DNA from 2 places in the Eubacterium sp. CAG:156 genome. Region 2 is predicted to be linked to the other one. Evidence: riboswitches for the same ligand, from Rfam matches in the RefSeq annotation. Region 2 holds a riboswitch; the other holds the start of a gene.
The links. Region 2 has a riboswitch for FMN ahead of ribD (bifunctional diaminohydroxyphosphoribosylaminopyrimidine deaminase/5-amino-6-(5-phosphoribosylamino)uracil reductase RibD). Riboswitches for the same ligand answer to the same signal wherever they lie in the genome.

Region 1: another riboswitch for FMN. It lies ahead of ABMA45_RS09465 (ECF transporter S component); the one in region 2 lies ahead of ribD (bifunctional diaminohydroxyphosphoribosylaminopyrimidine deaminase/5-amino-6-(5-phosphoribosylamino)uracil reductase RibD).

What each region holds. Positions count from the first base shown of each region.
Region 1 covers NZ_FR878186.1:938-8,827, forward strand. The annotation lists gene ispD (2-C-methyl-D-erythritol 4-phosphate cytidylyltransferase) at 1-231, opposite strand, end outside; gene tsaD (tRNA (adenosine(37)-N6)-threonylcarbamoyltransferase complex transferase subunit TsaD) at 366-1,385, opposite strand; gene ABMA45_RS09440 (ribonuclease Z) at 1,398-2,309, opposite strand; gene ABMA45_RS09445 (hypothetical protein) at 2,422-2,688, opposite strand; gene rimI (ribosomal protein S18-alanine N-acetyltransferase) at 2,783-3,220, opposite strand; gene tsaB (tRNA (adenosine(37)-N6)-threonylcarbamoyltransferase complex dimerization subunit type 1 TsaB) at 3,268-3,981, opposite strand; gene tsaE (tRNA (adenosine(37)-N6)-threonylcarbamoyltransferase complex ATPase subunit type 1 TsaE) at 3,984-4,403, opposite strand; gene ABMA45_RS09465 (ECF transporter S component) at 4,602-5,198, opposite strand; FMN riboswitch at 5,309-5,439, opposite strand; gene ABMA45_RS09470 (aspartate kinase) at 5,499-6,827, opposite strand; gene ABMA45_RS09475 (homoserine dehydrogenase) at 6,964-7,890, opposite strand, start outside.
Region 2 covers NZ_FR878163.1:91,178-99,067, reverse strand. The annotation lists gene ABMA45_RS06835 (nucleoside recognition domain-containing protein) at 1-330, opposite strand, end outside; gene ribE (6,7-dimethyl-8-ribityllumazine synthase) at 400-861, opposite strand; gene ABMA45_RS06825 (bifunctional 3,4-dihydroxy-2-butanone-4-phosphate synthase/GTP cyclohydrolase II) at 1,150-2,352, opposite strand; gene ribE (riboflavin synthase) at 2,371-3,021, opposite strand; gene ribD (bifunctional diaminohydroxyphosphoribosylaminopyrimidine deaminase/5-amino-6-(5-phosphoribosylamino)uracil reductase RibD) at 3,003-4,097, opposite strand; FMN riboswitch at 4,326-4,482, opposite strand; gene ABMA45_RS06810 (DUF4886 domain-containing protein) at 4,694-6,391, opposite strand; gene ABMA45_RS06805 (SLC13 family permease) at 6,512-7,890, opposite strand, start outside.

The DNA.
Region 1 (7,890 bases), on a different contig from region 2:
TTCAATTATACTTGATACTTTTGTTAAATTGTATTTTTTTATTATATTTTTGCAATAATCTACATCCTCTTTAGATGTTACCAATATTATTTCATCTACCATGCTCTTCTGAAAAGCATTTAAAGCAAACCATATCACTGGTTTGCCTTTTATTGTCATAAACTGTTTTTTTGTTTTGCTTTTCATTCTACTTCCACTACCTGCAGCAAGAACAATAGCGTTTACTTTCATATTTTTCTCCTAATATCAATGGTTTTAATTTTTCTACTATAATTAACTGTGCACACTAAATACAAATATGATTATAACTATTACTGTTATATATAGTCTTGTTACACAATTAATTTTATTTTTTTAAAATCAAACTATCTTTCACCTAATTTCAAGTTAGGTATTGCATTTAAATCCCATCCATCTCTTTTTCCATTTATGTATTCGTAGTATGCAGCTGATCCAATCATAACCGCATTATCAGTGCACAAAATTGGTGACGGATGATAAAATTCTATATTTTCTTCTTTACATTTTTGCTCAAAAGCTGCTCTAATAGCTGTATTTGATGCCACTCCACCTGCGATAGCCAATTTATTCATGCCACTTTCTTTAACAGCCATCATTGCATGTGTCAACAATGTATCTACTACTGCATTTTGAAACGATGCTGCTATGTCTGCCGGTACTATTTTCTCTTTCTTCATTTCCGCCATATTAATCTGATTTAATACTGATGATTTTAATCCACTAAAGCTAAAATCATAGGCGTTATCTGTTATTTTTGCCCTAGGGAACTCATAGGCATGAGGATTTCCCTCTTTTGATATTTTATCAATTTTAGGTCCACCCGGATATCCTAAACCGATTGCTCTTGCCACTTTATCAAAAGCTTCTCCTGCTGCATCGTCTCTGGTTTTCCCTAAAATTGTATATTTACCATAATCTTCTACTTTTACAAGGTGTGTATGTCCTCCTGAAACAACCAGACAAATAAATGGTGGTTCTAACTCTTTATTTTCTACGTAATTTGCACAAATATGTCCTTCTATATGATGTACTCCAACAAGAGGGATATTTTTTGCAAAACTAATAGCTTTTGCTTCAGCCACTCCAACTAACAGTGCTCCAACTAATCCGGGGCCATATGTTACACCTATAGCATCAATATCATCTAATGTGCTTCCTGCCTTTTCTAAGGCCTCCTCAATAACATAATTAATATTCTCAATATGTTTTCTGGAGGCAATTTCAGGCACAACTCCACCATATAGTGTATGAAGATCTATTTGAGATGAAATTACATTTGACAATGCTTCTCTTCCATTCACAACAACTGCTGCCGCTGTTTCATCACAAGAACTTTCTATAGCTAATATCTTTACTTCTTTCACTTTTATACCTCGTTATTCTTCTTCAAATTTCAAATCGACTGACATTCCATCCTTGCCTGCTTTAGCATTCGGGAATATTTTTGTGACTGTATCCATGTAAAGCTGTGGTTTTACAAGTGACGGACTATAGTGAGTAAGCCACATTTCATTCGGATTTGCTTCTTTTGCAATAGTAGCTGCTTCCTTAAAAGTCATATGCTTATATTCTCTAGCTTTTGCTTCTTTATCAGGTTCTCCATACATGCCTTCGCAAATAAACAAATCGGCTCCTGTTGCTGCTTCAACAATCGCTTGAACAGGTCTTGTATCAGTTGTATAAGTAACCTTAAGACCCTTTCTTCTTTCACCCATAACCATATCCGGAGTATATTTTTTATCTTCATAAATTATTGTTTTTCCTTTTTGGAGCAATCCCCAACATTTAACGGGTAAATTAAGTTCTTTTGCTTTTTCTGGATTAAATCTTCCTTTTCTGTCTATTTCAATTGAATATCCAAAACATGTTACATTATGCTTTACCTTAAACGCGTTGATTTTGTATTCTCCAATATCAATTATTTGTCTGTCGCCGCTTAATTCAATAAAATTAATTTCAAATGGCAATTCTTGAGCTATCATTCTCAAAGCCTTAACAACTTTTTCAAGACCTCTTGGTCCTATCATAGTTAACGGTTCTGTTCTTTCTGCATTTCCCATAGTCAGCAACAATCCCGGCAATCCACTTATATGATCTGCGTGAAAATGTGTTATGCAAATAACATCTATAGGTTTAAACGACCAGCCTTTTTGCTTAATAGCTACCTGTGTGCCTTCTCCACAGTCTATCAATATATTACTTCCATTATATCTGCACATTAAAGCTGTAAGCCATCTTCTTGGAAGCGGCATCATTCCTCCTGTGCCTAACAAACATACATCCAGCATAAATTTCTCCACTTTCTATAAAAAAATTTTTATTAATAATTCTTTTAATGCTCTTGTTAACTCTATGTTGTATAATAGCACAAAGACTTTTTTATGAAAAGGATGTAATTTTTTATACCTGTTCTAACATATAGTAATCATCCTCTACTGAAATATATTCTGTAACGTCAACCGGATATTTAAATAACGTAGCTATCGAATCATAACATTCTTCACATAAATCCATTGTATGCATCTGTAAATCCTTATTAGAAAAATAACCCCATTTTCCCTGTAATCTAATTATTCCTTCCGTAACTATTCCATTTGTCATCTGCATTTTCTTTCCACATTTATGACAAAAAATTTCATATTTACCTTTGCTATTCATCTTTTTCATATTTTTAATCCTTTCTTTTGATGCAATCATCATATTATTTTTTTCGACAAAAAAATAGTGGAAACCTTTGGCATTCCACTATCTAGAAGTATATTTATATTTTTAATAGCATTATAATTGCATCTTCTACCGGATGTTTATAGTATTTTTTTCGTTTTGTAATACTTTGAAATCCAATTTTTTCATATAAAAATATTGCGGCTTCATTACTTTCTCTAACTTCAAGCATTATTTCCTTAATTTGTTCACTTTTAGCATCTTTAATAGCCTCTTTTAGCAACTGCTTAGCCACACCTTTTTTTCTCTTATCTTTTTTTACAGCTACATTCGTAATATCAGCGGAATTCATAACCTTATAAACGCCACAATATCCTATAACCCCTTCTTCCTCTATAGCGACATAAAATGCAGTATTATCTAATTCTAGCGAATCTTTAAATGCTTTTTGTGACCACGGAACAGAAAATATGCTCTCTTCAATCTCCGCTACCTGGGCTATATGCTTTTCGCTCATCTTTTCTATTTTTACCATATTACCCTTATCCTTTATCTGTATAAAACCAAATTATGAAAACTGTTTTATTTTTCTTCCTTCTTTTGCTTTTCAAGCATTTCCCTTTCAGCCTGTGAAAGTCTCAAATAATCAGGTCTATGTTCACTAGCCTCCTCTATTTTTCCATTTTTATAATATATTTGTGCCAAAGCTGCAAGTGACGATGCTCTTTGTCTGTTCATATGGCATGGGGCATATAAATGCTCAGTTTTCATTTTTTCATCTATAATTTCTCTATATGCAGGCACTCCATCTCCCAAGAACATTACTGTTTTTCCTATCTTATCTAGCTCATCAATCAAATCCTCTACAGAAATTGCGCACTGTTCTTTTAATATTTTCATATGTGTCTGTTCAAAGTAATATATTCCAGTGTATACCTGTTGACGTCTTGCATCCATAATCGGACAAATAATATAATTGCTGGAATAAAAATTATATGCCATAGCATCAATTGTCGGTACATTTATTATCGGCTTATTAAGTGCTAATCCAAATCCTTTTGCTGTAGCGCTTCCTATACGTAGTCCGGTAAACGAACCCGGTCCTCCTGTTATTGCTATAGCGTCTATAGTTTCCATGTCCAATTCTATCATTTTGCTAATTTCATCTATCATTGGCAACAATGTCTGTGAATGTGTCTTTTTAAAATTTATTGTATATTCTGCCGTTAATATATCATCTGTTACTACTGCAACTGATGCCACTAAGGAAGAACTGTCTATTGCTAATATTCTCATCTTTATTCCACCGTTATCTTTCTATAATCTAATCCTTTTTCTAAATTCTTTTCTATCAAAACTGTTGATGCATTGTCAGGAATCAGTTCACTTATGAGTTTCGACCATTCTATCAGACATACTCCTTCTCCAAAGAAATAATCCTCATATCCCAATTCATACATTTCCTCAGGGTCACCAATTCTATATACATCAAAATGATACAACGGAATCCTGCCTTCTTCATATATTTGTACAATTGTAAAAGTTGGACTATTTACGCATTCTTTTATGCCAAGTCCGCTTGCAAATCCCTGTGTAAAAACAGTCTTTCCAACACCTAAATCACCATTTAGGCAAATTATTTGTCCTACTTTCGCAGATTGTCCTAACTTTCTCCCAATCTCAAAAGTTTCATCAGGCGAATTTGTTTCATATATCATAAATTTTATTCCTCTTTTCTTTTATGGCAAAACATATTGTAATGCCAGAGTCAAAAGGTCTAAGCCCATATGAGCTTTTCCTACACAACAAAAACATTTGCATAACAAACAGCAAATATTTGTCAAAACAAAAAGATATTGTTTATAATCACCACATAATTATAAACAATATCTTTTTACATTTCAATTTATTTATTTCTAGAGTTTTTTTATAAATGTGCTTATTCTCTTATATAATATTCCTGTTACAATTCCAACTATTATTCCTTTAAATACATTAAATGGTGCTACTGCAACCCAAACAAAGCTCCATTTATCTTTAATTATCGGATTTACTTTTGCTCCTTCTTCTATAATTGCTTCTAACGGCATAAACTTTTCATAAAACGGTAGCATTACATAATAATTAAGAATTGCGCCTGCAACTGCCATTAACACAATACCAACTACTATCCCTATGAATGCTCCCTTTTTAGATTTCTTAAATTTATATATTATTCCCGCCGGAACAACAAGGCAACATCCTATGCAAAAATTTGCCAATTCTCCAACATAACCTGTTGTTGTCCCTTTAAGTAATATTTTAAGCACAATCTTTATAGCTTCCATAATTATTCCTGATACAGGTCCCATAATAAATGTTCCTATCAAAATAGGTATCTCACTAAAATCAAGCTTATAAAAAGACGGCGCTATAAACACTACCGGAATTTCTATAAGGACCATGAGTATTGCAGCAATAGCTGCGAAAATAGCCATCAACGCTAAGTTTTTTGTTGTAAATAATTTTTTCATTTAATTTTACTTCCTTTCTGAAAATTAATATATTATTTATACAGAGCAAAGAAAAAAAGCACCTGGTTCAGGTGCTTTTCATGAGATTATTAATATCATAATTATTAATCTTATTACTTCTCTCATCCAGACTTTACTGTCGGCTATGGAATCACACCATATCATGCCTTTCGGCTCGCTGGCTTATATGCATTGCATAAATACAGCCGGTAGGGAATTTCACCCTGCCCTGAAGAATTATATTTAATATACGGTTAAAAATATTATTAACACGGTTTTATTCCGCATCATATACTCTATTTACTGGTTAATGCCAATGAATCTCTTGTAGATTGCCTTTATTGCTACTTCAAAATCTTCTTCTTCAACACCAACGATAATGTTAAGTTCTGAAGAACCCTGGTCAATCATCTTAATATTTACTCTTGCATCAGCTAATGCTGAGAATAAAATTGCTGCAGTTCCTCTTGCACTCTTCATTCCTCTACCAACTACTGCTATAAGTGCAAGATTGCTTTCGATATAAATCTGATCAGGATGTACTCTGCTCTTAATCTCGTCAATAATAGCTGTTTCCTTGCCTGCTAATGCTTCAGTTGCAATTACAACGCTCATTGTATCTACACCTGATGGCATATGTTCAAAACTTACATTACTCTTTTCTAATGCACGTAATACGTTTTTACCAAATCCGATTTCGCTATTCATCTTATCTTTTTCTATATTAATTACAGACATGCCTTTCTTACCTGCAATACCCGTAATAATATGATCGCAATGTTCAGCTGACTCAGAAACAATCATTGTTCCTCTATCTTCCGGCTGATTTGTATTTTTGATGTTTACAGGAATACCTGCTGCTCTAACAGGGAATATAGCATCTTCATGCAATACTGTTGCTCCCATATATGCTAATTCACGTAATTCTCTATATGTGATAGTCTTGATAGGTTCCGGATTGTTAACTATTCTAGGGTCACAAATAAGACATCCGCTAACATCTGTCCAGTTTTCGTATAATTTAGCTTTAGTTGCTCTAGCAACTATTGATCCTGTTACATCAGAACCACCTCTTGAAAATGTCTTTATTGTTCCATTTGGCATAGATCCATAAAATCCAGGTATTACTGCCTTGTTTGTCTTAGCAAGCTTTGGTGCCAATTTTGCTTCTGTCTTAGTCCAGTCAAAATTACCCTGATCATCAAAGAAGATATATTTTCCTGCATCGATAAAATCAAATCCTAAATATTTTGCTAATACTTTACTGTTGAGATATTCTCCACGGCTTGCAGCGTAATCACGGCCTGCCATATGAGCAAATGCGCCTTTAATTATCTCAAAATCTTCATCAAGGCTAAAATCTTTTAATCCTAAGTCTGCAATAATATTGTTATATCTGTCTTTAATCATCTGAAAATATTCGTCAAAATTTTCGCTTTCAGATGCTAATTCATAGCACTTATATAACATATCTGTAACTTTAACATCTTCAATAAATCTTTTTCCAGGTGCAGATGCAACTACAAATCTTCTTTCCGGATCAGACAATATTATGTCTGCAACCTTTTTAAACTGTTTTGCATCAGCAAGTGAACTTCCACCAAATTTAACAACCTTTGTTTCTTCCATTTTCTTTCAATCCTCTCACACCGAATTACGGCCTTTATATTATATATGTTTTTTTATTATAAATTGCTATCAATTATTATTTACATAAACATTAATCTGTTAATGCAAATTTAACTTAATTTAATATCCCTTAACATTATTCTTCAATTCTTATTCTTGTAATAATATTCTCTAATTTTTCTGATGCAGCCTTAAATTCATCTTCTGACATCGGTCTTGTAACAAAACCAATTTCATTTTCAATTCCTGCATCTATGTATGTTACATTTTCAAACGCTTCTTCAATCTTATCTTTTTCATCACCTTCAACACGAACAAAGAAAGACTTTCTTGATTTGCCAAATTCTAATAATTCTAACTTTTCTTTATCCCATATAACTGTCACAGGAATATTCAAATGTCTTACAGCATCTACAACGTCTGATACAACTGCACTTGCTGTTGGAAGTTTTCCTGCGCCACTACCGATAAATACTAAATCACCAACCATGTTTCCTCTTACTAAGATTCCATTTACAACGCCTTCAACGTTAAACAATGGATGACTTGGTGATAATAATCTTGGTGTTACAGATGCAACTATTCCGTTTGCCTCTTTTTTACATTTTCCTAATAACTTTATAGATTTTCCCATAGCTGCCGCATATTTAAAATCTATATCTGTAATATTTGTTATTCCTTCTGTATATACATCTTCAAAATCAACTGATTTGCCATAAGCAAGTGATGCTAATATTGCTATCTTTCTAACTGCGTCAAATCCTTCTATATCTGCTGACGGATTACGTTCTGCATATCCTAATTCCTGTGCCTGTGCTAATACTGTCTGGAAATCTGCACCTTCTTTATCCATTTTTGTAAGGATATAATTTGTAGTTCCATTTAAGATACCTGCAATCTCACAAATTTCATCTGCTGTAATATGCTGATTTAACGGTCTTATAATCGGTATTCCACCTCCAACACTTGCTTCAAACAAGAAGTTTCTGTTGTGGTCTTTTGCAATCTGAATTAACTCTGCGCCATATTTAGCTACTAATTCTTTATTTGATGTACAAACACT
Region 2 (7,890 bases):
TGCCGGTGTTGCCGCCCATCCCAAGCCTAATATATTTGCAATTATATTAGTTACTATCGGTTCTCTTGCATTATGGTTATGAGGCAGACCCGGAAACAGCCACATAATAATCGGTTCAAGTATTTTTTCCAGTTTTTTTATCATTCCACTTTTAGAAGCCACGTTCATAAATCCCATCCACATGCTCATAATTCCAAGCATTGTAATGCACATACTCACAGCCTCTTTTGTGGATTCTATTGCTCCATTTCCTACCTGTTCCATCCTGCCTGTTGCCATTCCATAAAGCACTGACAATATAATCATTCCTGCCCAAATATAATTTAGCACTTAATTTTTCCTTTTATTATTAAATGAATTATTATATTTTACGCAAGCCTACCATAATAATTACATAATTTACAGCATGCGATTTAAATTTGCCATTTCAATTGCTGAGCATGCAACATCAAATCCTTTATTTCCTGCTTTTGTTCCTGCTCTTTCTATTGCCTGTTCAATGTTGTCTGTTGTTAATACTCCAAACATTGTAGGCACTCCTGTTTCCATTCCTACCATTGCAATTCCTTTGCTTACCTCTGCACATACATAATCATAATGATCTGTCGAGCCTTTAATTACTGCTCCTAAGCATAAAATGGCATCATATTTTCCTGACTGAGCCATTTTCTTTGCTACTATAGGAATTTCAAATGCACCCGGAACCCACGCTAATGTAATATCGTCATCATTAACTCCATGTCGCACGCATGCATCTTCTGCACCGCTTACAAGTTTATTTACAATAAACTCATTAAATCTTGCTGCTACAATACCAATTTTTAATCCTTCTGCTACTAATTTTCCTTCTAAAGTTCTCATTTTAAATCTCCTCTTGTATAATATATTTTGATGTCAGTTTTTTAAAGTATGGTTTAAATTATAAGTTCTGACATTATTACACTTAACATTAAATTGCTTATACCAGATTTCTTAAATTTAAAAGAAATAGCATTTGTCGCCGTCGGTTCAAAGCTTTGGTGCATAGCCTGACTTGAAACTGTAAGTTACAAAGTCAGGCTGTGTGCTAAAACTTTAGAACCGCTACGAGCGGCAAGCAGCGCGAGCGTTATTTCGTTAAATTTAAGAAATCGGGTTCAGCAAATAATCTTAGTAAGTTGTCATATGTGCCATTCTTAACTGCTTTGTTCTCAAATAATATTCATCATATTTTTGTGCTTCTATCTGTATCGGAACTCTTTCAACTATTTCTATTCCATATCCTGACAAGCCTGTAATTTTTGCCGGATTATTTGTCATAATTCTTAGTTTTTTTGCTCCAAGGTCTGCCAAAATCTGTGCTCCCATTCCATAGCTTCTCATATCTGCCGGAAATCCTAGTTTTAGATTTGCATCTACTGTATCTAATCCCTGTTCCTGAAGCTCATATGCTTTAAGTTTATTTATTAATCCAATTCCTCTTCCTTCCTGTCTTAAGTAAAGTATTATTCCTCTTCCCTCTTTTGCAACCATCTCCATTGCTTTCTCAAGCTGTTGTCCACAATCGCATCTTTTAGAACCGAATACATCTCCTGTAAGACATTCCGAATGTACTCTGCAAAGAACAGGCTCTCCATTTCCTACATCTCCCATAGTTAATGCAACATGATGTTCCCCTGTTGTTTTATTTTGATAACCCACGATATTAAAGTTTCCATATTTCGTTGGCATCTTTGCAACCGCTTCTCTTTTTACTGAACTGTCTCTTTCCATTCTGTATTTAACCAAATCAGCAATTGTAATTACCGTAAGATTATGTTCCTGTGCAAATTCAAGAAGTTCTGTTGTTCTCATCATTGTTCCATCTTCTCTCATTATTTCACAGCATAATCCACAAGGTTTAAGTCCTGCTAATTTTACAATGTCAACTGTAGCTTCTGTATGACCTGTTCTTTCTAATACTCCTGCTTTTTTTGCTTTAAGTGGGAACATATGGCCCGGTCTTCTAAAATCTTCCGGCTTTGCATCTTTGCCTACAATTGCTCTCGCCGTAATTCCTCTTTCGACCGCTGATATTCCTGTTGTAGTTGATACATGGTCAATTGAAACTGTAAACGCTGTGCAGTGGTTATCAGTATTAACTTTTACCATTTGCTCCAAGTCAAGTTTTTCACACAGTTCTTCTTCCATAGGCATGCAAATTAGTCCTTTTGCATAACTTGCCATAAAATTTACATTTTCAGTTGTTGCAAATTCTGCTGCACATACCAAATCCCCCTCATTTTCTCTATCAGGGTCATCTATTACTAAAATAACTTTTCCTTCTTTTATATCCTTAATTGCTTCTTCTATTGTTCCTATTGTTTTGCTCATTTTATATTCCTTCTTTCTTTAAAATCCATTTTCTATTAAATAGCTTTCTGTAATTTTTGATTCTTTCTTTTCATTACATTCTGAATAGCCTAATAGCTTTTCTACATATTTTCCTATAATGTCACACTCAAGATTTACTGTATCTCCAACATTTCTGTATTTTAAATTTGTGCTTATCCTTGTGTGTGGTATTGTGGATACTTTAAATCCTTTTTTATCAACATAAGCGACTGTAAGACTTATTCCATCAATTGATATTGACCCTTTTTCAACCACATATTTTATAATTTCATCATCTGCCAAAATTTCATACCATACTGCATTTTTATCTTCACGTATACTTCCTATTATCCCGGTTCCATCTATATGACCACTAACGATGTGTCCTCCAAATCGTCCATCTGCTGCCATAGCTCTTTCAAGATTTACACATGTACCTTTTTTGCTTCCATTTAAACCGGTTCTTTTTAACGTTTCTGACATCACATCCGCTTCAAATCCATTTTTCCACATTTTTGTGACTGTAAGGCAAATGCCGTTAACTGCTATGCTGTCTCCAACTACTGTTTTTTCTAAAACCTTTTCACATTTAATTCCAATCTGATATTTCTCACTATTGCTGTTAACGTATTCTATCTGACCGGTTTCCTCTATAATTCCTGTAAACATTGACTACCTCTTTTCAAATATCCGGTTAACATAATATCGTTTCCTAATTTTTGAATTTCCATATTTTCTATGCTGTAAGCTTCCATCATTTTTTCTACGCCTTTTCCTTCAATTGGTGATTTAGCATCAGCTCCACCTACAATTTTAGGTGCTATAAAACAACAGATTTTATTTACAATATTTTCTTTTAATGCCTGCGCGTTAAGTGTTCCACCACCTTCAAGCAATATACTGTCTATCCCTTTCTCACCTAATGTTTTCATAAGTTCTGATAAATTAACTCTTCCTTTCCTTTTCTGCCTTACGACTTCAACCCCACATTCTTCTAAATATTTTTGTTTATCTGTATCAGCCTCATTTGTGCAAACAACTATTGTTTGTATTTTATTTGCCGTATTAACAATATTACTTTCAAATGGTATTCTTAAATTTGAATCGCATATTACTCTTATCGGGTCGACATTTTCCTCTATTCGGCAATTTAACATCGGATTGTCTTCTAGTACTGTATTAATTCCAACCATTATTCCCATATACTGCTTTCGCATTTTTTGAACTGTCTCTCTTGCGTCTTTACCTGTAACCCATTTTGAATCTCCATTTTCACATGCAATTTTTCCATCCATAGTCATAGCATATTTCATTACAACATAAGGTGTTTTGTTTGTAATATAGTGAAAAAATACTTCGTTTAACTTGTCACATTCATCTTTTAAAATTCCACACTTAACTTCAATTCCGTGTTCTTTTAAAATCTTCACGCCCTTTCCTTCTACAAGCTTATTTGGATCCATGCTTCCCACATAAACTTTTTTTATCTTTTTTTCTATAATAATTTCCGTACATGGTGGTGTTTTTCCATAATGACAACACGGTTCAAGCGTTACATAAAGTTCTGCTCCTGTTGTATCTTCTTTGCAATTTGTAAGTGCATTTCGTTCTGCGTGAAATCCACCTATTTTTTTGTGATAACCCTCCGCAATAATTTTGTCATTCTTAACCACAACACATCCTACAATAGGATTTGGATTTGTATAACCTATACCTTTTTTTGCTAATTCAATTGCTCTTTTCATGTATTTTGGGTTCAAAAAAAGCCTCCTTTCATTCAAAGGGGCTTTCGCACAAATACAAAATGTCTATTAATCTATTCATCGCTAATTCCTATTCGCGTATGGTTTTTAGCAAATTATCATCAGTTGTATTTATCTAATTAATTGTTGTGTAAATCATACAAACATCTAACCGGATAACCATCTATAATCAGATTAAATCCTTATTACTGATGAAGATTAATTACATCATCTATTCTTCTCCCATCCAGACTATACTGTCGGTTTTGGATTCTCACCAAATCAGCTGCTTTCGCAGGTCACGGACTCGTGCATCTTTACGCTCTGAACACTTACCGTCGGTTGGGAATTTATGCTTTATGCATATCACCCTGCCCCGAAGAATTTTTATTTAATTTCTGCTTAAAGTATAGTCACCTTGTTTTTGTTTGTCAACAAAATTTCCAATAAACTATTTTTGTTAAACATTTTTTAATATATATATGTTAATTTTTTTAACGTAAAAAACCTCTAAAATAACAGATTTTTGTATATAATCTACACATTTTAGAGGTCTTTATAATTAATTTTTATAATTTGCTAATATTCTTAAAACTTTATTATTTAACTTTTATGTTATACTCTGCTGTTTTATCACTGTTAAGTTTGCTATTTGAATATATCGCCTGTATTTTGTAAGAATAAGTTTTATTTTTCTTAATATTTTTATCTATGTATTTTGCCTGAGTAGTTGTTGCGACTCTTTTAAATACCTTTTTGCCTTCCATTTTACGGAATACATAATATTTAGTAGCCCTTGTATTTTTACTCCATTTTACATTTACACGATATACTTTCTTTTTCTTAACTTTTTTTACCTTTTTTGTCAGCTTAACATTACCTGGTATCTTTAACTTTACACGCACATAACGTTCTGACTTAATTCCGCTTGTAGTTACAGCAGTTATTTTTGCTATGCCTACTTTTTTTGCCTGTATATTTCCCTGTGCATCAACAGAAACTATATCCGGATAATTACTCTTCCATGTAATTGTATCTGTTGTATCATCAGGTGCTATCGTAGTAGTATATTTTCCTACATATCCCCTTACAACTTTTAAAATCTTGCTTTCATTAATGTTAAAAGCTGTTGATGGCTGTTTTACATCAATTGTTGAATAGCATATTAAACCGCTGTCTGTTGTTGACATTACCTGATATTTTCCGGCCTTTAATGCAGTAAATTCACCTGTAATTCTGTTGATTGAAATACTGTTTGCATCAACAGCATCCCACATTATTTTATTTGTATATGTTGGTGTAGTATCTTTCTTATCAGTAACTGTTGTCTCTTTTTCATCTGAGGTTTTTGTTACATCTTCTGTTTTTTTAGTAGTATCTTCTGTAGTATCTGATTCATCTGTCTGAGTTGATGTAAATGTTGCTGTCAATTTAGAATTTTGTCCCTTACTTACTGTTGTATAATAACTATCTACTTTTAATCTGCTGTCTGCAATTTTCTGCATTATAAGGGCATTTTCCATTGAAACTTTTGATATTAAATTATCTTTATCATATTCACTATTTGGTAAATATTTATTTCCATATGGACTTCTGTCAAATATTGTATTGTAAATAGTACATGCTGCCAAATAACTTCCTGTTACTGATGGATGAAGATTATCTGTTTTATACATTGTAATTTTAGGATAATCCTGCATTACTCTCATAAAGTTAGTTCCTGATGCTGCAACAAGTCCATCATATTCATCAGCTATTTTAAAGTTATTTCTTGTTAAAATCTGTTCAATCTGAAAATCTGATAAAAACAATGATAATGAATCTACTTTAAATGTGCTTCCAATATTATTTGGCTGTGTTGCATATATAACCATTTTTGCTCCGGCATTATGTATTAAAGTGTATAGAGTATTAACTGCTGCTTCTGCCTCTTCTTCTTTTTCTACTAAAACTGCCCTGTTTTCCTGTAATACTACATAATCCCATGTATTATTTGTTAATGCCTGATAAACCTGACTTCCATACATGTTAGTCTTATCTGCAAACTGGCTAAGTTTGTATCCTGGTGATGTAATCGATGTAACTTCACAATTTATTTTATCTGCATCACAAAGTCCTTTAAACATTTTTGGCATATCATTGTAATATGTATGACTGTTTCCTACAAACAATATTTTATATGTTTTCTGTGTAAATTGAACATCATCGGCGTATACGTTATTACTTACTGCCACAAAATATAACATCATAATTACACCGAACAATATTTTACTATATTTTCTAAATCTGGTTTTCATTTCGTTGCTCCTCGTCTAACATGTATTGCCTCTCTATCTAGTCGGCGACTAGTTATTGGAAACATTATTAAATATAAACTTCATTAATTTAGTTTCCATCTTAAGTTAATCTGTAAATATTTACGTTGTACTAAATGCCGGCCAATATTTTAACAATAATGAGCATACTATTGTCATTGCTATTATAATGATTACTGTCATTTTCCAACCCTCTTTAAGCATATACTTTGGCTGTAAACCATATCCAACAGGTATTGCTCTGATTGATGTTGGTAACATATAAGATAAATTTACTCCTACTGATGCAATGTAAACGTAAGGTATTGGATTTAAATTCATTCCCTTTACTATAGATATAACTATAGGTATTGCAACTGCTGCAGTTGCTGTATTTGATGTTACATCAGACATAAGTAAAGTTACTGTTATAATTACAAATACTGTTGTAACTCCACCTGTAAGTCCCATTCCTGAAACCAATTCACCAATTCTTTCTGCTGCACCTGATTCATTTATTAATGTTCCTACTGCAAGACCACCTGCAAAAATGTAAATCATTTCCCAAATAATTTTTGTCTGAACTGATTTCCAGAGCATAAGTCTTTCTCCATCAGAACGTGTTATTAAGAATGATAAAATTGCACAAATAATAAATACATATGCCGGTTTTAATCCTGGTAATAATGTCTGATAGAACTGTCTTGTGAATGCAAGTATTGTTGCTACTGCAAATAATCCAAGAGAAATCTTCTCTTCTATGCTCATTGGTGGGAATTTTTTATATTCATTTCTAAAATATTCTTTTGATCCACCAAGGCTTTCTGATTTTTTAACATCCCTAATCATGAAAACAATGTTAATAACAAGTAATGTAATCATAATTGGTAAGAAACGGATTACCCATGAAATATACATGTATTCTTTTCCTGTAAGCTGCTGTAAATAATCAACAGTTACAAGATTCATTGCTCCACCAAGTGGTGATGTCAATCCTCCAAGTCCTGCACCGTAAGCTATGTATAATAATAATTTTGAACCAATTCTACTATGTTCAATATCACCCTCACCTATGTACTTTAACATCGAAACTGCAATAGGTGTAATTGTTGCACATACTACTGCATTTGGTAAAATTGCAGATAATACTGTAGATAACATAAACCAGAAAATTAACTGAATTCTTAAGTTATCACCAATTAATCCAAGTAATGATGCTGCAATTCTTTTATCAAGTCCTGTTTCTTCCCAAGATACAGTCAATATTGATGCTCCAAGTAATAATAAAATTGTCTCAGATGCATAATTTGATATTACTGCAGACATATCGCACATAGTGACAATAGCATTTATTGCTATTGGTAAAAATGCTGTTACTGCATAATCGATAGGCGCTGTTACCCACCAAAATGCCATCCATGCAACCGTTCCTATTGCTGCTCTTTCAGCTAAAGCCGGAAATGCACTCTCCGGTATTGCTAAACAACATAAAACAAATAATA